3 regions of the Pseudomonas sp. NFACC43 genome follow, and region 3 is predicted to be linked to each of the others. Evidence: predicted binding sites of a transcription regulator. Region 3 holds the regulator's gene; each other region holds the start of a gene.

Region 1 (2,270 bases), on a different contig from region 3:
GACCTGGCCCTGCTGGGCCTGGGATTCGGCGTCGCGCATTTCGCTGGCGGCATGTTCGGCGTTCTTGGCCACGTCCTGCACGCCGTAGGTCACTTCGTTGATCGCCGTGGCGACCAGTTCCATCTGTTGCGATTGCTGTTGGCTGCGTTCCTGGGCTTGTGCGGCGTCGTTGCCCAGTTCATTGGACGATTGCCCCAGGGCACCGGCGGAGGCCTGCAATTGGCTCACCACCTGCCGCAGCTTGGCGGTGAAGGCGTTGAAGTGCCGGGCCAGCTGGGTGACTTCGTCCTGCCCGTGGGTGTCCAGGGTCCGGGTCAGGTCGCTTTCGCCGCTGGCGATATTCGCCATGGCGTGGACTGTCTCCTGCAACGGCCGCACGATGCTGCGCACGATCAGCGCCAACAGCAGGCCCATGATCAGCGCGATCACTAGGCCGATCACCGAAGCCTTGATCAATTGGGCGAGGAATTCGGCCTGTACGTCATCCACGTACACGCCCGAACCGATGATCCAGCCCCAGGGCTGGAACAGGGTGACGTAGGAAGTCTTGCCCACCGGTGCCTCCGCGCCCGGTTTCGGCCACAGGTAGTTCACCATGCCGGCGCCCTTGGTCTTGGCGATGGACACCATTTCGTTGAACAGCGCGAACCCGTTCGGATCGCGGATCGCCGAGAGATTCTGGCCTTCGAGCTTGGGGTTGGTGGGGTGCATGAGCATGACCGGGGTCAGGTCGTTGATCCAGAAATAGTCGTTCTGGTCATAGCGCAGGCCCCGCACGGCATTGAGCGCCTGCTTCTGCGCGGCCTCCCGGGTCAGCGTGCCGGCCGTTTCCAGGCCATGGTAGTAGTTCAGCACGCCACTGGCGGTCTGGACCACATGCTGGGTTTTCTGCACCTTTGCCTGATGGAGGTCGGTGTGGATCTGTTTGAGCATCAAGGCGCCCAACATGAACATCATCACGATGGCCACGCCCAGGATGAGCCACAAGCGTCGACTGATCGATACACTGCGCAAACTATTCATACGCTGTCACTCCGGTTTCTTGTTCTTGTCGTCCGCGGCGCTTGGGCCATAACGCGGCGGCGTTATCAGGGCTTGTCTGATAGGATTTCGGCCTCGCGGCGAAAAACCTGAGCCTGGCGTCGATCTTTCATTGGTTTTTTTTGAACGGTCGCCGTTATCGTGCTCCCGCTGCTTTTGCACTGGCTTGACACTTGAATATCGATGAGGCCTGCGCATACCAGGTCTTTTTTGGGGGATGAATGGATTTGTGGACCGCCTTACAGGCACTGATTCTTGGCGTTGTAGAGGGCTTGACGGAGTTTTTGCCGATTTCCAGCACGGGGCACCAGATCGTGGTAGCCGACTTGCTGCAGTTTGGTGGCGAACGATCCATGGCGTTCAATATCATCATCCAGCTGGGGGCGATCCTGGCGGTGGTCTGGGAGTTCCGACGCAAGATCTTCAACGTGGTACTGGGCCTGCCCACCCAACCCTCTGCCCGACGGTTCACCGCGAACCTGCTGATCGCCTTCCTGCCCGCGGTGGTGCTGGGCGTGCTGTTCGCCGACCTGATCCACCACTATCTGTTCAACCCGATCACGGTGGCCACTGCGCTGGTGCTGGGCGGTTTGGTGATGCTCTGGGCCGAGCGGCGCCAGCATGAAGTACACGCCGAAACCGTTGACGATATTTCCTGGAAAGACGCGCTGAAGGTCGGACTTGCCCAGTGCCTGGCCATGATTCCCGGCACCTCGCGCTCGGCTTCGACCATCATCGGCGGCTTGCTGTTCGGCTTGTCGCGCAAGACCGCGACAGAGTTCTCGTTCTTCCTGGCGATGCCGACCATGGTCGGCGCGGCGGTCTACTCGGGCTACAAGTATCGCGAGCTCTTCGTTCCGGCGGATTTTCCGGTCTTCGCCATCGGTTTCATCACGGCCTTCATCTTCGCCATGATCGCGGTCAGGGGGCTGCTGCGGTTCATTGCCAGCCACAGTTACGCGGTGTTTGCCTGGTACCGGATCGCGTTCGGCCTGTTGATCCTGGCGACCTGGCAATTCGGCTGGGTGGATTGGGCGACAGTCCAGCCATGAAAGGGCCGGCCATGAACGGTCCGGGCCTGCGCAAGCCTGCTACGCGTCAGGCGGCGGGTGGCGTGCAGAACCTGCGGCTCAAGTGGATCGTGTTTGCGCTGTTGTGCGCCTTGCCACTGCTGGGTTCCTTGCTGCTTTGGCTGCAAGAGGCGTCGTGGCTGCCGCTGGCGGCCTACG
Region 2 (2,270 bases), on a different contig from region 3:
CTCCTGGTGGGTGTTGCGCTTGAGGATCGGCAGGCAATAGAAATGCGGCCGGATCCCGCCTACCAGCATGTGGTTGCGGTTGTACAACAGGTGATGCGCCGTGATGGTGGCGCCGACGTTGGCCGGCGCTTCCTTGACGAATTGCACGGCATCGGCGGTGGTAATGTGCTCGAACACCACCTTGAGAGTCGGGAAGCGCTCCACGACGCGGCGCATATGCTCGTCGATGAAGATTTTCTCGCGATCGAACACGTCGACATCACCGCGGGTGACTTCTCCGTGGATCAGCAACGGCATCCCGACTTCGGCCATGGCCTCCAGCACCGGGAAGATCCTGTCGATGCTGGTGACGCCGGAATCCGAGTTCGTCGTGGCGCCAGCCGGGTACAACTTGGCGGCATGGACGAAGCCGCTGGCCTTGGCGTCGCGGATTTCCTCGGGCTGGGTACGGTCGGTGAGGTAAAGCACCATCAGCGGTTCGAAGCGGCTGCCGGCCGGCCGCGCGGCCAGGATGCGCTGGCGATAACCATCGGCCTCGGCGGCGTTGCGTACAGGCGGAACCAGGTTGGGCATGATGATTGCGCGCCCGAAGGTACGCGCCACATCGGCGACGGTATGGGTCAACACAGCACCATCGCGAAGATGAATATGCCAGTCGTCGGGACGCAGCAGGGTCAGGCGGTCGGACATTGAGGGGCTTCCAGGCGGGTCAAACTCTGGGGAATGCTACCGGAAAAGACTGTTGCAGGCATCCGCTATCAAGTTTTGCCGCAAGTTACCGATAGCCCCTTCAGGTATGTCCCTGATCCGGGACAATGCCCCGGACCGGCGTCACGCCTCGGCGTGTATCGATTTTTGTATAAAGCCAGTGGAGCCTCCCGTGCGCCAGCGTTATCTAGCCTTGCTCAGTGTGTTTGCCAGCCTTCCCGCCATGGCGCTCACTTTCCAGACCCGTCTGGAGAGCATTGAGTGGACGGTCGAAGGCGACAAGTTCGAGTGTCGGCTGAGCCAGCCGATCACCGATTTCGGCAGTGGCGAGTTCGTGCGACGCGCGGGTGAGCAGGCGACGTTCCGGCTCAAGGCCTATAACCCGATGCTCGGCGGTGGCTCCGCGACCTTGCTGGCCGCCGCGGCGCCGTGGCAGCCGGGACGAGGCGATATCAACCTGGGTTCGGTCAGGCTCGGCAGTGGCGATGTGCTGTTCAACAGCTCCCAGGTCCAGGCGGGCCGTTTGATCAGCGGGTTGATGGAGGGGCGCAGCCCGGTGGTGCGACGCAATACCGAGGATGGCCGGGTCTCGGAGGTGCGACTGCTGCCCGTGCGCTTCAGCAAGGCCTTCAACGACTATCAAGGCTGCGTGGCGAAGCTGCTGCCCAAGAACTTCGAGCAGATCAAGCAGACCCAGATTGCCTTCCCTGGGGAAGGGATCGAACTCGACGCCCGGGCCAAGGCCCAGTTGCAAGTGATGCTCGACTTCATCAAGGCTGACCCGAGCGTCAATCACGTCGAGCTGGATGGCCATTCCGATAACAGCGGCAACCGTTTGACCAACCGTGAACTGTCCCGTCGCCGGGCATTGGCGGTCATGGACTTCTTCAAGGCCAATGGTTTCCAGGAGTCGCAGATCACCTTGCGTTTCCATGGCGAGCGTTATCCCCTGGTGGCGAACACCAACGCGGCCAACCGGGCCAGGAACCGTCGGGTGGTGGTGCAGTTGTCGCGTGTCGAGCCCACCGAAGCACCGGCACCGGCACCGCAACCGGCAACCCCGCCGTCACCACCCGCCGCGGCTCCGGCCAGGGCGCCTGCGCCCGCTCCGGCACCTGCCTCGGCTCCAGGCAAGCCTGTGGCGACCACGGCGGCGCGGACATCCTGAAGGGCTGATCGTCGCGCGCTCGACATAATCTGTCGCTTCGTCGTCATAAGCTGTCGCGCCTCTGTAAATTATCCGCGCCGGACGTTAGACTTCACGGCTTTCCGTACAACCCGTGGAGTGATGGCATGGCGGACGTAAACAAGGTCGTTCTGGCGTATTCCGGCGGCCTGGACACTTCGGTGATCCTCAAGTGGCTGCAGGACACTTATAACTGCGAAGTGGTGACCTTCACCGCTGACCTGGGGCAGGGCGAAGAAGTCGAACCTGCACGCGCCAAGGCTCAGGCCATGGGCGTCAAAGAGATCTACATCGATGACCTGCGCGAAGAGTTTGTCCGCGACTTCGTGTTCCCGATGTTCCGCGCCAATACCGTCTACGAAGGCGAGTACCTGCT
Region 3 (2,270 bases):
GCTCCCCCGTGGCGCCATTAACCGATGCGTTCGAAGATTTTCTCGATCTTCTCTTTCAACGCCTGGGCCGTGAAGGGTTTGACCACATAGCCGTTCACACCGGCCTGGGCCGCTTCGATGATCTGCTCGCGCTTGGCTTCGGCGGTGACCATCAGCACGGGAAGGTGCTTGAGTTTTTCATCGGCGCGTACATGACGCAGCAAGTCGATACCGGTCATGCCGGGCATGTTCCAGTCAGTCACCAGAAAGTCGATGCTCCCGCTGTTGAGGACCGGGATGGCGGTGGTGCCATCGTCGGCCTCAACCGTGTTGGTGAACCCAAGGTCACGCAACAGGTTCTTAATGATCCGCCGCATCGTTGAAAAATCGTCAACGATGAGGATTTTCATGTTCTTGTCCAATTCGACCTCCAAGCAGTCTTAAACGTGTCCAGCACCTGAACGCGCCATTTCAATCAATCCGGCACAACACTCGACAACGGTCCGGTGCGCACCGTACGGCGACTGATGGGAACTTGCCCCGCCAACCTCGTCCGCTGCGCTCCCCTGCCCGCTGTCAGCGCGCTCGCCACTCCCCCAAACGCCCCCGCAAACGGGCCGCGCACTGGCTGTGTAACTGGCTGACCCGCGATTCGCTGACCCCCAGGACCTCACCGATTTCCTTGAGGTTCAGCTCTTCGTCGTAGTACAGCGCCAAGACCAGTCGCTCACGCTCCGGCAAATTGGCAATCGCATCCGCCAACGCACTCTGGAAACGTTCATCTTCCAGGTCACGCGACGGCTCCATATAGGCACTTGCGCCATCCTCATGCAGCCCTTCGTGCTCGCCGTCCTGCAACAGGTCGTCGAAACTGAACAGGCGGCTGCCCAGGGTATCGTTCAAAATCCCGTAATAATCGTCGAGACTCAACTGGAGTTCGGCCGCAACCTCGTGATCTTTAGCGTCACGTCCGGTTTTAGATTCGATGGCGCGAATCGCGTCACTGACCATTCGGGTATTACGGTGTACCGAACGCGGTGCCCAATCGCCCTTGCGGACCTCATCGAGCATCGCGCCACGAATGCGGATACCGGCATAGGTCTCGAAACTGGCACCCTTGCTGGCGTCGTATTTGTTCGCCACTTCGAGCAGGCCGATCATGCCTGCCTGGATCAGGTCTTCGACCTGGACACTGGCCGGCAGGCGCGCCAGCAAGTGATAGGCAATGCGCTTGACCAGGGGCGCGTAACGCTCGATCAATTCGTATTGGGCGTCCCGTGCCGATTTCTTGTAGAGATGGTTGTAACCGCTGGCTGTCATAACACGGGCCCTGCTGTTTGTTGCACGAGACGCTCGACGAAAAATTCCAGATGCCCGCGTGGGTTGGCCGGCAGTGGCCAGGTATCGACCTTCTGGGCGATCGCCTTGAACGCCAGCGCGCATTTGGAACGTGGAAAGGCTTCATAGACGGCACGTTGCTTCTGGACGGCCTTGCGTACGCTTTCGTCGTAGGGCACGGCCCCCACGTATTGAAGCGCAACGTCCAGGAAGCGATCCGTGACCTTGGTCAACTTGGCGAACAGGTTGCGTCCCTCCTGTGGGCTCTGGGCCATGTTGGCCAGGACGCGGAAGCGGTTCATGCCATAGTCGCGGTTCAGTAGCTTGATCAGGGCATAGGCGTCGGTGATGGACGTCGGTTCGTCGCAGACCACCAGCAACACCTCCTGGGCGGCGCGTACGAAACTGACGACCGAGTCACCGATACCGGCCGCGGTATCGATCACCAGCACATCGAGGTTATCGCCAATGTCGCTGAATGCCTGGATCAGGCCGGCGTGCTGGGCCGGGGTCAGATGAACCATGCTCTGGGTGCCGGAGGCGGCCGGCACGATGCGAATCCCGCCGGGCCCTTGCAGCAGCACGTCGCGCAATTCGCAGCGACCTTCGATGACGTCCGCCAGGGTGCGCTTGGGGGTAAGCCCCAGCAGCACGTCGACGTTCGCCAGGCCCAGGTCGGCGTCCAGCAGCATGACCCGTCGGCCAAGCTCTGCCAGAGCCAGGGACAAGTTCACTGACACGTTAGTCTTGCCGACGCCACCTTTGCCGCCGGTCACCGCGATCACCTGTACGGGATGCATGCTGCCCATGTTCGTTCTTTACCTTGTCTTACTTAGACGGAGGCCACATTACTGGCTGCGCGTTCATACTGAACATTGCATGGCAGACCATCGATGTAGGTACAAAAAATATTCATGATTACCTCAGCCGACCTGCTTGGTAGGGCTGTGGTA

The links. Region 3 encodes FliA, which starts transcription of late flagellar genes. Its sites were predicted from a motif close to CTAAAGTTTNNNNNNNNNNNGCCGNTAA; they were not measured.
Region 1: BT179_RS11630 (methyl-accepting chemotaxis protein) is a predicted target of FliA. The motif match lies at 1,108-1,135, and genes of this name have one in related genera.
Region 2: BT179_RS17665 (flagellar protein MotY) is a predicted target of FliA. The motif match lies at 758-785, and genes of this name have one in related genera.

The regions. Positions count from the first base shown of each region.
Region 1 is NZ_FPKK01000005.1:278,409-280,678, reverse strand. It holds gene BT179_RS11630 (methyl-accepting chemotaxis protein) at 1-1,023, opposite strand, end outside; gene BT179_RS11625 (undecaprenyl-diphosphate phosphatase) at 1,263-2,093, shown strand; gene BT179_RS11620 (DUF1294 domain-containing protein) at 2,105-2,270, shown strand, end outside.
Region 2 is NZ_FPKK01000010.1:15,606-17,875, reverse strand. It holds gene pyrC (dihydroorotase) at 1-690, opposite strand, end outside; gene BT179_RS17665 (flagellar protein MotY) at 881-1,876, shown strand; gene BT179_RS17660 (argininosuccinate synthase) at 2,002-2,270, shown strand, end outside.
Region 3 is NZ_FPKK01000001.1:829,176-831,445, forward strand. It holds gene BT179_RS03585 (chemotaxis response regulator CheY) at 18-389, opposite strand; gene fliA (RNA polymerase sigma factor FliA) at 556-1,299, opposite strand; gene fleN (flagellar synthesis regulator FleN) at 1,296-2,126, opposite strand; gene flhF (flagellar biosynthesis GTPase FlhF) at 2,241-2,270, opposite strand, start outside.